DNA from 3 places in the Allobosea sp. 10L422 genome. Region 1 is predicted to be linked to each of the others. Evidence: predicted binding sites of a transcription regulator. Region 1 holds the regulator's gene; each other region holds the start of a gene.
What was found. Region 1 encodes PhoB, which activates phosphate uptake and scavenging genes when phosphate is short. Its sites were predicted from a motif close to TGTCATNNANCTGTCAT; they were not measured.
Positions count from the first base shown of each region.

Region 1 (3,915 bases):
ACGCTCGATGCCGAGGCGCCCGTCCGGATCGCGGTGAAGAACCTCGATTTCTACTACGGCGAGCACAAGGCGCTGAAGAACATCAATCTCGATTTCCGCGACCGGCACGTCACCGCGCTGATCGGCCCGTCGGGCTGCGGCAAGTCGACCCTGCTGCGCATCTTCAACCGGATCTACTCGCTCTATCCGGAGCAGAAGGCCACCGGCGAGATCATGCTCGACGGGCGCAACATCATCTCGAACGATGTCGATGTGAACGAGCTGCGCTCGCGCGTCGGCATGGTGTTCCAGAAGCCGACGCCGTTCCCGATGTCGATCTACGACAACGTCGCCTTCGGCATCCGCCTCTACGAGAAGCCGCCGAAGTCCGAGCTCGACGACCGCGTCGAAGGCGCTCTGCGCCGCGCCGCGCTCTGGGACGAGGTCAAGGACAAGCTGAAGAGCTCCGGCATGGGTCTCTCCGGCGGCCAGCAGCAGCGCCTGTGCATCGCGCGCACCATCGCGCAGAAGCCTGAAGTGATCCTGTTCGACGAGCCGACCTCGGCGCTCGACCCGATCTCGACCGGCAAGATCGAGGATCTGCTGGAGCAGCTGAAGAGCGACTTCACCATCGCCATCGTCACGCACAACATGCAGCAGGCGGCCCGCATCTCGCAGTATACCGCCTTCATGTATCTGGGCGAGGTCGTCGAATTCGCGCCGACCAACACCATCTTCATGAACCCTGCCAAGAAGCAGACGCAGGACTACGTCACCGGCCGGTTCGGCTGAAGACCGGTTTCAAACCAGCAGCCCTCATCCTGAGGAGCCGCGCGAGCGGCGTCTCGAAGGATGGTCCAGGAGGCTCCGGAACCAACCGGAGCATCCTTCGAGACGCAAGCTTCGCTTGCTCCTGAGGATGAGGGCTGAGGGTCGAGCATGCCGACCTGAAAACGACGACGCTGCACCGGCGCTAATGATCTAGAGGACACGCCGCCCATGACCGACCACATCGTCCGCTCCTACGATACCGATCTCGAAGGCATCCGCCGCAGCCTCGCCGAAATGGGCGGCATGGCCGAGCGCATGCTCGGCGATTCGACCGTGGCGCTGGTGCGCCGGGACACCGGCCTTGCCCAGAAGATCATCACGGCCGACCAGCGCCTCGACAACCTCCAGCGGGACGTCGAGGAAAAGGCGGTACTGACCATCGCCCGGCGCCAGCCGCTCGCCAACGACCTGCGCGAGCTGATTTCGGCGATCCGCATCGCCGCCGATATCGAGCGCGTCGGCGATCTCGCCAAGAACATCGCCAAGCGCGCCGTCGCCATCGCCGGCCAGTTCCAGCCGCCGCACCGCGCCGTGGTCGGGCTCGAGCACATCAGCCGCCTGGTGCAGGCGCAGCTCAAGGACGTTCTCGACGCCTACGCTGCCGGCAACGAGCAGAAGGCGCTCGACGTCTGGCGCCGCGACGACGAGATCGATGCGCTCTACACCTCGCTGTTCCGCGAGCTCCTGACCTATATGATGGAGGATCCGCGCAACATCACCTTCTGCACGCATCTCCTGTTCTGCGCGAAGAACATCGAGCGCATCGGCGACCACACCACCAACATCGCCGAGACGATTCACTATCTCATCACCGGCGACTCGCTCGACGTGAACCGGCCGAAGCTCGACACGACCAATATCGAGGTCGAGGCGATCACCGGGAACTGAAGTAGATCATCATGGCCGCACGCATCCTGATCGTCGAGGACGAGGAGCCGCTAACCCTGCTGCTGCGCTACAATCTCGAGGCCGAGGGTTTCGAGGTCGACAGCGTCGCGCGCGGGGATGACGCCGAACTGCATCTGCGCGACCACACGCCTGATCTCGTGCTGCTCGACTGGATGCTGCCGGGCCTTTCTGGCATCGAACTCTGCCGCCGCTTGCGTTCGCGGCGCGACACCGAACGCGTGCCGATCATCATGCTGACGGCGCGCGGCGAGGAGACCGAACGCGTGCGCGGGCTCGCGACTGGCGCGGACGATTATGTGGTGAAGCCCTTTTCGCTGCCCGAGCTGATCGCGCGCATACAGGCGCTGCTGCGCCGCGCCAAGCCGGGCCATGTCGCGGGGCTGCTCGCCGCCGGGGATCTGGAACTTGACCGCACGACGCGGCGCGTCCGCCGTGCCGGCAGCGAGCTGCATCTCGGCCCGACTGAGTTCCGGCTGCTCGAGTTCTTGATGCAGGCGCCCGGCCGCGTCTATTCGCGCGCCCAGCTTCTCGACGCCGTCTGGGGCCGCGACGTCTATATCGATGAGCGCACCGTCGACGTTCATGTGGGCCGGCTGCGCAAGGCGATCACGCCGGCCAATACCAAGGATCCGCTGCGGACAGTCCGCGGCGCCGGTTACGCCTTCGACGAAACCTTTGCGCGCAGCTGAGCGGCGCTGCAGCTCTGCTCTTCATCGCAACTTGCCGTGAACCTTGCCCGCACGCTCGCGTTGATCGTGAAAATCAACGCGAGCCAGAGGAGGTCGCCGTGAGCAAGATGCCGCCCATCCCGCCGGCCAATCGAAGCGACAAGGGTCCGGGCGAGCCGGATCATGCCGAGCGCGATCTGCGCAGCGCCAGAGGTGGCGAGCGCCGACCGAGCCAGCCTGATCAGCAGGGCCAGCAGGGCAATACCCGCATCAACACGACCCATCAGGGTCTGCAGCAGGATCGTTGAAGAGGTTGCCGAATGTCGACCTCGACCAAGGCGCCGCAGACCATCCGGCACGGCGACCCGGCTCATCCCATGAGAACGCGAAGAAGCCGCCGGACATCCGCAAACCACCTGCCGATGACAACCGGCGGCACGCTCGCGTTTCGGGTGGCGGCGGCGAACTTGTCAGCCACCACTCGCATGATCCGGCGCGCAAGGGAGGCAGGGCGCCATGAGAACCGGCCTTCAGGTTGATCCTGAAGGGTGACGGCAGGCGCTTCAGCCCTCTCGGTGGAAGAGGCGGCGCAAGCTGTGCTTGGCCGCTTCCAGAGTCCTGCGGCGCTCGGCCGGCAGTTTCCGGCCGGCACGGTTGATGTAGAAGGTGAGCATCGACATCGCCGAGCGATAGGGGCCCGATTTGCGCCGGCGGCTGTGCTCGGCCGACCGCTTCAGCGAGCGCGCGATCTGGCGCGGATCGCCACGCGTGAACACGGCTTTCTCGAAATCGAGCGCGTTGCTCCGGCTGGTGATATCGGCCGACCATCTGTGCTTGTGGACGAGCATGGCGTCCTCCTGTCGGTCAGGCGTTTGGTCCGCCCTCGATGTCGCCGGCCCAGGTCAATGCGGTCTCGTACTCCTCCGGCTTGAAGGTGCGAACAGTCACGAAGGGGATCGCCGGATTGAGCAGGTCGACGAAGGCGGCAAGCCAGCCCCTGTCGGTGATCACCGCCTCACGCGGGAAGCGTTGCAGCTCCCACAGCTTGCCTAGGCTGTAGCGCGCATCCTTCCAGGCGGCAGCCAAGGTCATATCGGTGAAATCGGTAAGGTCGGCGAGGATGCCGACTTTCTCGTGTCGTGCGAGCTTCGCGTCGATATCGGCCATGATCCCGTCGAGATCGTCGCTGGTCAGCGTCTGCGACAGGCGGTAGGCGCCGACATGGTCCGGGGCGGGCAGGATCGTTAACATGACTCCTCCTTGATCCAGACAACGCGGGGCAAGAGCGGAAGTTTCGCGCGATGATCAGGCGGCTGAGGATCCACGGGTGGCGGCATCGAACCGCGCGGCTTCGGAGCGTAGCCAGCCGACGAATTCATCGAGGCCGGGGCGTTGCGGCTGGCCCAACGGGCGGATGAGCCAGCAGCCCGTCGCGCTGGTGAAGCCGAGTCCGAGCGGGTTGACGAGCGCGCCCGAGGCCAACTCGTCCGCCACGTAACAGCGCGGCGTCAGCGCGACCCCCAACCCC
Region 1 is NZ_JBFTJI010000009.1:90,271-94,185, forward strand. It holds gene pstB (phosphate ABC transporter ATP-binding protein PstB) at 1-771, shown strand, start outside; gene phoU (phosphate signaling complex protein PhoU) at 979-1,698, shown strand; gene phoB (phosphate regulon transcriptional regulator PhoB) at 1,710-2,408, shown strand; gene AC1DEZ_RS18190 (hypothetical protein) at 2,516-2,695, shown strand; partial or broken gene AC1DEZ_RS18195 (hypothetical protein) at 2,708-2,907, shown strand; gene AC1DEZ_RS18200 (DUF3175 domain-containing protein) at 2,951-3,235, opposite strand; gene AC1DEZ_RS18205 (SpoIIAA family protein) at 3,252-3,638, opposite strand; gene AC1DEZ_RS18210 (LysR family transcriptional regulator) at 3,693-3,915, opposite strand, start outside.

Region 2 (3,915 bases), on a different contig from region 1:
ATCTGGTGGAGAGGCGGCGGCGAGGCTGAGACAGGCCGCCGCGCCATCAAGCAAAACGCCCCGGAACGAGCTTGGCTCGCCCGGGGCGGAAGGCAAAACCTAGCGGAACAGCGGCCCGCTAGCTGCAAGCATCACTGGGCGGCGACGATCTTGCCGGCATCCCATTTGTACATCGAGAAGCTCGGCGAACTCAGGTCGCCGGTCTTGCCGTAGGTCAGCGTGCCGATGGCCGTCTTGACGGGCGTGCCCGCCTGCAAGGCCTTGGCGGCGCCGCTTGCGTCGCCCGGCTTGCCGGCCTTCTCGATGGCGGCCTTGAGCACCTCGACCGCGGCATAGGCGTTGAGCGTGAAGGCCTCCGGCGGAATGCCCTTCTCCTTCAGCGCGGCGACCGCCTGGGCCGAGTCCGGGTTCTTCAGCGCGTCGGTGGCGTTGGTGAAGAGCGTGCCCGTGGCGTGATCGCCGCCGATCGCCGCGAACTCCGTGTTGGAGAGACCCTCGCCGCCGATGATCGTGGCCTTGACGCCGGCATCGGCGAGCTGGCGCGAGAGCAGGCCACCCTCGGGGTGGTAGCCACCGAAATAGATCAGATCGACATTGGCGGCCTTGAGGCGCGTCACGACGGCCGAGAGATCCTTGTCGCCGGGGTTGACGGTCAGCGCGACGACTTCCTTGAGCCCGCCGGCATTGATGCCCTTCTGGAAGGCGTCGGCGAGGCCCTTTCCGTAAGTGCCCTTGTCGTGGACGATCGCGATCTTCTTGTCCTTCAGGTTCTTCAGGACATAGGCGGCGGCGATCTCCGCCTGCTGGTCGTCACGGCCACAGGTCCGGAAGACATTGGTCAGGCCGCGCGTGGTCAGGGCCGGCGAGGTTGCGGTCGGCGTCACCATCAGCACGCCGCTTTCGGAGAGCACGTCGGAAACCGCCATGGCGACGCCCGAGGTCACCGGACCCACCACGAACTTGACCTTCTCGCCGACGAGGAGGTTGGCGGATGAGACGCCCTGCTTGGGATCGCCGGCATCGTCGGCGAGCTTCAGCACGAGCTTCTCGCCGAGCACGCCACCATTCTTGTTGATGACGTCGACGGCGGTCTGGGCACCGTTCTTCACCTGATCGCCATAGGCGGCGACAGGGCCGGTCAGCGGCGCGATGAGGCCGATCGTGATGTCGGCCTGGGCGGCCTGGGCCGAGAGGAACAGCGTAGCGGCCAGCGCGACGCCGGAGAGGAAGTGGGACTTTTTCATCTGCATCTCCCTACGACATGCAATTTATGCGCGCGATCCCGCCGGGGATCGCTTGTCGCCTGTATAGGCCAGGGGCGACCCGAGGGACACTGCCCGCATTTTCATCAGGCACGGCGACAAACGCATGGCAATGCCATGGCGGGCTTGGGGAGCTTGCGGGTGGCTCGGAAAGGCCTCAGCCGCTCCGCGCCTTGCGCTGAGCCTCCAGCTCTTCGGTGACGGCGATGACGTCAAGATAATCCTCATGGCGCGCGGGCGCATAGCGCGAGACATGGCCGTCGGTGAAGGTCTTCCAGACGTCCGGAGCGGCCTCTTTCATCGCGCTCATCGCGGCGACGAAGTCGTCCTTGAGACCCTGCGGCAGGTTGGCGCGCGTCGAAAACGGGCTGGAGGGGATCAGTGGCGAGGTCCAGAGCACGCGGGTCGAGCCGGCCTGGATCATGCCGCGTTGGGCGAGGCGCTGGGCGACGCCGGACTCGGTATTGACCTGATAGGTCGCGACGACGTCGAACTGGCCCCGCACCAGCGCCAATACGGAGTTGTCGTGCCCGCCGGAAAAGACCGTGCCGCTGAAATGAGCTTTCGGGTCGAAACCTTGCTTGCGCAGAAAATAGGCGGGGAAGGCGTATCCGGAGGTCGAGTTCGGATCGGCGAAGGCCATGACCTTGCCCTTGAGATCGGCAAGGTTCTGGTAGGGGCTCTCCGCGCGGACCAGCAGCACCGAATAGTACCCCTCCTGCCCGTGGTTATCGACATCGCGGAGCAGCGGCTGGAGCTTGTCGCCCAGCACGCGGCGCCCGAGCGCGTAGACCGCGGGCCCGAACCGGGCGAAGTCGACCTGATCGGCCCGCATCGCCTCGACAAGACCGGCATAGTCCGAAACTCGGAAGAACCGCACGGGCACGCCGAGACGCTGCGATAGGTAGTCGACCATCGGCTGGGTGCGGGCGACGGCACCCGCTTCGTTCTCGGCGGAAGAGACGCCGAAGCGCACCTCCTTGATGCTCTGTCGCCAGTCCGGCGCCTGCGCGAAAGCAGGGACGGCGGTCGTGGCGGCAAGGCCGGCGAGGACTGAGCGGCGTGTCGGCATGATGCCTCCCAGGGTACGCGAATGAATTGACCGCGGTTGGGTGCATGCATCAGGCGACGGCTGGATGGCGGTGGATGACGGCGCCGTGAAACGCAGAAGGCCCGGCTTGCGCCGGGCCTTCCGTGGTCTCGCCGGGAGCGGTGGATCAGAAGTCCATGCCGCCACCGAAACCGGGCGTGCCCGGTTTCGGCAGTCAAAGCGCTTGAGCGCCTGGACTTCCTCAGAAGTCCATGCCGCCCATGCCGCCGCCGCCCATCGGGGGCATCGGGGCGTCCTTCTTCGGCAGGTCGGCGACCATCGCCTCGGTGGTGATCAGCAGGCCCGCGATCGAAGCCGCGTCCTGGATCGCCGTGCGCACGACCTTGGTCGGGTCGATGATGCCAGCCTTGACCAGATCGCCGTACTCGCCGGTCTGGGCGTTGTAGCCGTAGGAGTAGTCCTTCGACTCGAGCAGCTTGCCGATCACGACCGCGCCGTCATCGCCGGCGTTGTCGACGATCTGGCGGGCCGGAGCGGCGATCGCCTTGCGGACGATCTCGACGCCGGTCTTCTGGTCGTCGTTCTGGGTCTTGATGCCCTTGACCGAGGACAGGGCGCGCAGGAGCGCAACGCCACCGCCGGGAAGGATGCCTTCTTCGACCGCAGCGCGGGTCGCGTTCAGAGCATCGTCGACGCGGTCCTTCTTCTCCTTGACCTCGACCTCGGTCGCGCCGCCGACGCGGATGACCGCGACGCCGCCGGCGAGCTTGGCCAGACGCTCCTGGAGCTTCTCACGGTCGTAGTCCGAGGAGGTCTCCTCGATCTGGGCCTTGATCTGGCCGACGCGAGCCTCGATGTCCTTCTTCTTGCCGGCGCCGTCGATGATCGTGGTGTTCTCCTTCTCGATGCGCACGCGCTTGGCGCGGCCGAGCATGTTGAGCGTCACGGTCTCGAGCTTGATGCCGAGGTCTTCCGAGATCATCTGGCCGGCGGTCAGGATCGAGATGTCCTCGAGCATGGCCTTGCGGCGATCACCGAAGCCCGGAGCCTTGACGGCCGCGACCTTCAGGCCGCCACGGAGCTTGTTGACGACGAGCGTGGCCAGAGCCTCGCCCTCGACGTCCTCGGCGATGATGAGGAGCGGCTTGCCGGTCTGAACGACGGCCTCGAGGATCGGCAGCATCGCCTGGAGCGAGGACAGCTTCTTCTCGAAGACGAGGATGTAGGGGTCGTCGAGCTCGGCGACCATCTTCTCGGAGTTGGTGATGAAGTACGGCGAGAGGTAGCCACGGTCGAACTGCATGCCCTCGACGACGTCGAGCTCGGTCTCGGCGGTCTTGGCTTCCTCGACGGTGATGACACCCTCGTTGCCGACCTTCTGCATGGCCTTCGAGATCATCTCGCCGACCGACGAGTCGCCGTTGGCCGAGATGGTGCCGACCTGCGCGACTTCCGCGTTCGAGGTGACCTTCTTCGAGTTCTTCTTGAGATCGGCGACGATGGCCTCGACAGCGAGGTCGATGCCGCGCTTCAGGTCCATCGGGTTCATGCCGGCCGCAACCGACTTGGCGCCTTCACGGACGATCGCCTGGGCGAGAACGG
Region 2 is NZ_JBFTJI010000006.1:69,160-73,074, forward strand. It holds gene AC1DEZ_RS13760 (branched-chain amino acid ABC transporter substrate-binding protein) at 132-1,244, opposite strand; gene phnD (phosphate/phosphite/phosphonate ABC transporter substrate-binding protein) at 1,420-2,334, opposite strand; gene groL (chaperonin GroEL) at 2,555-3,915, opposite strand, start outside.
Region 2: a site for PhoB is predicted at 2,388-2,404, ahead of phnD (phosphate/phosphite/phosphonate ABC transporter substrate-binding protein). Genes of this name have one in related genera too.

Region 3 (3,915 bases), on a different contig from region 1:
GCTCAGAACCGTCGAAAGGACGGGCCTGCGGACGAAGAGCTCGAACAGGCTCATCAGAGCTGGCTCGTCTGGACGGGCTTTTCCTTGACGGAGATGGTGCTGCCGTCACGCAGCCGCATCTGACCGGCGGTGATGATCTGCATGCCGGGCTTCAGCCCGCCGACCACCTCGACCTTGCCGGGCAGGCGCTTGCCGAGCTCGACCGCGACGCGGCGCGCCTTGCCGTTCTCGGCGACGTAGATCATCTTGCCGACGCCATCAGGCACCACCGCCATCTCGGGGATGACCATGGCGTTCTCGCGCTGGTCGACCGTGATCGACAGCCGGGCGAACAGGCCGGGCTTCAGGGCGAGATCGCCGTTCGGAACGTTGGCGCGCAGACGGATCGCGCGGCCGTTGACGTCGACGACCGGGTCGATCGCGAAGATCTGGCCCGTGAAAGTCCGGTCCGGAACGGCATCGACGCGCACCTGGACGGGCTGGCCGACCTTGACGCGGCTCAGATAAATCTCCGGCACCCGGAAATCGACCTTGATCGGGTCGATGCTGGTCAGCACGATCAGCGGCTTGCCGACGGAGACATAATCGCCGATGCCGACCGAGCGCAGACCGACGACGCCGCTGAACGGCGCGACGATGGTCGATTGCGCGAGCTTGGCCTTGGCAAGCTGGACGCGCGCCTCGCTGGACGCGAGCCGCGCCGTCGACTCGTCGAGCGCGACCTGCGTGCCCGAGCCGCGCTGCACCAGCGCCCTCAGCCGCTCGTTGGTGTCGCGCGCCAGCCCGAGATCGGCCAGCGCCTGCTTCAGCTCGGCATCGAGGATGGCGGTATCGAGCTTGACCAGATCCTGACCGGCCTTGACCCGCTCGCCCTCCTTGAAGCCGAGAGCGACGACGCGGCCGGCGATTTCGGAAGCGATGATCACGGATTCATCCGCGGCGAGCGTGCCGAGCGCCTCGACCTCCTCGTTGACGGTCATCGTCTCGACGGAAGCCACCTCCACCGGCACGGCTCGCGGCCCGGAAACGGCGCTGGCCTGGGCCTGCTGCGTGCCGGCGCGCTGGTTGCGGTAGGCGTAATAGCCGCCGCCCGCGAGCGCCGCGACCACGACGAGGAGAACAAACCGCTTCATAAGACTGGACGCTCCAATACCGCGCGACTATCTTAGACTGGACAGTCTAGTTTGATAAGAGGCCAAGTGTGCGGGAGCATGGCTGACACCCCCCTCCGTCGACACCGGGCAACCCCTCTCACCGAACCGGCAGGCGGCGAGGCAAGACCCGTGCCGAAACCCCTCCGGCGAAACGGCGCCAAGACACGCCTGCTCGATTCCGACCAGACCGAAACGAACCCGGCCAAATCCCTTTCCGCCGAACGCGCGCGCCCCGACAAGCACGACGCCATCACCCGCGCAGCCGCCGAAACCTTCCTTGCGGAGGGGTTCGAGCGCGCGAGCCTCGACCAGATCGCCCATCGGGCCGGTGTTTCGAAACAGACGATCTACAGCCATTTCGCCGATAAGGAGGCGCTGTTCAAGGCGATTTGTGCCGGCCTCACGGAAACGTTGACTCTGCCGCTCGAGCAGGCGTCGCCCGCCGCCGATCTGCGCAGCGCCCTGACGCAGCTGGGCGAGGACATGCTCAAGCTCATGCTGCGTCCGGCCTCCCTCGATCTGCACCGGCTGGTGGTCAGCGCCTCGCCACGCTTTCCCGAGCTCGGCCGCGCTGCCTATGAGGCCGGCGCCAAGAGAATGAGCGCCGCCATCGTGACGCTGCTCATCGAACGGTCACGCGTCGGCCACGGCGTTGCCCGCCCGCTCGGCCTTGCCGAAGCCGATCTCCTCGCCGAACAGTTCGTCGGCATGCTGCGCGGCCTGCACCAACTGCGCGGCCTTCTCGGGGTGAAGCCGATGCCGGCCACCCAGCGGAAAGCCTATGTTCGCGCCTGCGTCGACGCGCTGCTGAACGCGCTCTGACGAGGCCATCCAAGGTCACCGGATCGCGCTTTCGGCCACTGTCACGCCGCTGTCATCAGCCGCCGCTAGCTCTCGTCGCCATGGAGATGAGTTGCCCCACGGTCAGGGCCGGACGGGGCTGCGCTCATGCCCGCATCGTGCGCGAGAACCCATCACATGCTGCGTATCGAAGGTCTGACCAAGCGCTTTGGCGACAAGAATGCTGTCGACAATGTCTCGCTGTCGATCCCCAAGGGTGAGATGGTCGGCGTGATCGGCAGGTCCGGAGCCGGCAAATCAACTCTGCTGCGCATGCTCAACCGGCTGGCGGAGCCGACATCCGGCCGGATCGCCTGCGAGGAGCAGGAGGTCACCGCGCTGAAGGGGGCTTCGCTGCGGCGCTGGCGCCGCGACACGGCGATGATCTTCCAGCAGTTCAACCTCGTCGGCCGCCTGGACGTGCTGACCAACGTGCTGCTCGGGCGCCTGAACCACCGCTCCGCCGCCCTGACGCTGGTCAAGAGCTTCTCCCAAGACGACAAGATCCGCGCCATTGCGGCGCTCGAACGTCTCGATATGGGGCATCTGCTGGCACAACGCGCCGAGACCCTGTCCGGGGGCCAGCAGCAGCGCGTCGCCATCGCCCGCGCCCTGGTCCAGGAGCCGCGCATCATCCTCGCCGACGAGCCGATCGCCTCGCTCGATCCCCGTAACACGCAAGTCGTCATGGACGCGCTGTTCCGCATCAACCGCGAGGACGGCATCACCGTGATGTGCAACCTGCACGACCTCGATATCGCGGCAAAGTATTGCGACCGGCTGATCGGCATGGCGGCCGGCAAGGTCGTGTTCGACGACGTGCCGCAGGCGCTGACGCGCGAGGTCGCAGCCGAACTCTACGGCATCGAAGCCAAGGATGCCGGCGCCGAGGCGCTGGACGCGCTCGATGCCATCGCCGCCTCCGAGGCGAAGCGCGCCCGCCAGAAGATCGCCTGACAAGCGAAGGATCGCCGGCGCGGCCAAAGGCCGTCGCCGCGAAAAGAGCATCCCGACAGCAACCAGGAGCAGACCCAATGCTGACCCGTCGTCATACCCTCAAGCTCGCCGTCGCCGGCCTCGCCGCCACCGCTGCCCCGGCCTTTGCCCAGGACTGGAAGGCGAAGTATCCGGAGCTCGTCTTCGCGATCATCCCGGCCGAGAACGCCTCGGGCGTGGTCGAGCGCTACACCCCCTTCGTGAACTATCTCGCCAAGGAACTCGGCACCAAGGTGACGCTGCGCATCGCCAATGACTACGCCGCGATCATCGAGGGCCAGCGCGCCGGCAACATCCATATCGGCATGTACGGCCCGGCCTCCTTCGCCCGCGCCCGCATGACCGGCGCCAAGGTCGACGCCTTCGCGATCGAGACCAACCTCGACGGCACGAAGGGCTACCACTCCGTCTTCTACGTGAAGAAGGACTCGCCCTATCAGAAGGTCGAAGACCTCAAGGGCAAGAATCTCGGCCTCGTCGATCCGAACTCCACCTCGGGCAACAACGTGCCGCGCTTCGTCCTCAACCAGATGAAGATCGAGCCGGAAACCTTCTTCTCCAAGGTCGTCTACACCGGCAGCCACGAGAACGCGGTCATCGCCCTGCAGCAGGGCACCGTCGACATCGCCGCCAACTGGTGGAACGACGAGCAGGAGTCGAACCTGCAGCGCATGGCCCGCAAGAACATGGTCAAGGCCGACGACTTCCGGATCATCTACAAGTCCGAGCAGATCGTGAACTCGCCGATGGCCTATCTCACCGACCTGCCTGATGACCTCAAGGCCAAGATCCGCGACGCGGTGCTGAACCTCGCCACCAAGGACAAGGCCGCCTTCGACAAGATCTATGAAGGCAAGCAGGGCCCGCTCGTCGCCGTCGACAACAAGGCTTACGACCCGATCATCGAGCTCAACAAGTTCGTCGA
Region 3 is NZ_JBFTJI010000013.1:75,803-79,717, reverse strand. It holds gene AC1DEZ_RS22110 (efflux RND transporter permease subunit) at 1-54, opposite strand, end outside; gene AC1DEZ_RS22105 (efflux RND transporter periplasmic adaptor subunit) at 54-1,133, opposite strand; gene AC1DEZ_RS22100 (TetR/AcrR family transcriptional regulator) at 1,284-1,976, shown strand; gene phnC (phosphonate ABC transporter ATP-binding protein) at 2,133-2,951, shown strand; gene phnD (phosphonate ABC transporter substrate-binding protein) at 3,029-3,915, shown strand, end outside.
Region 3: a site for PhoB is predicted at 2,016-2,032, ahead of phnC (phosphonate ABC transporter ATP-binding protein). Genes of this name have one in related genera too.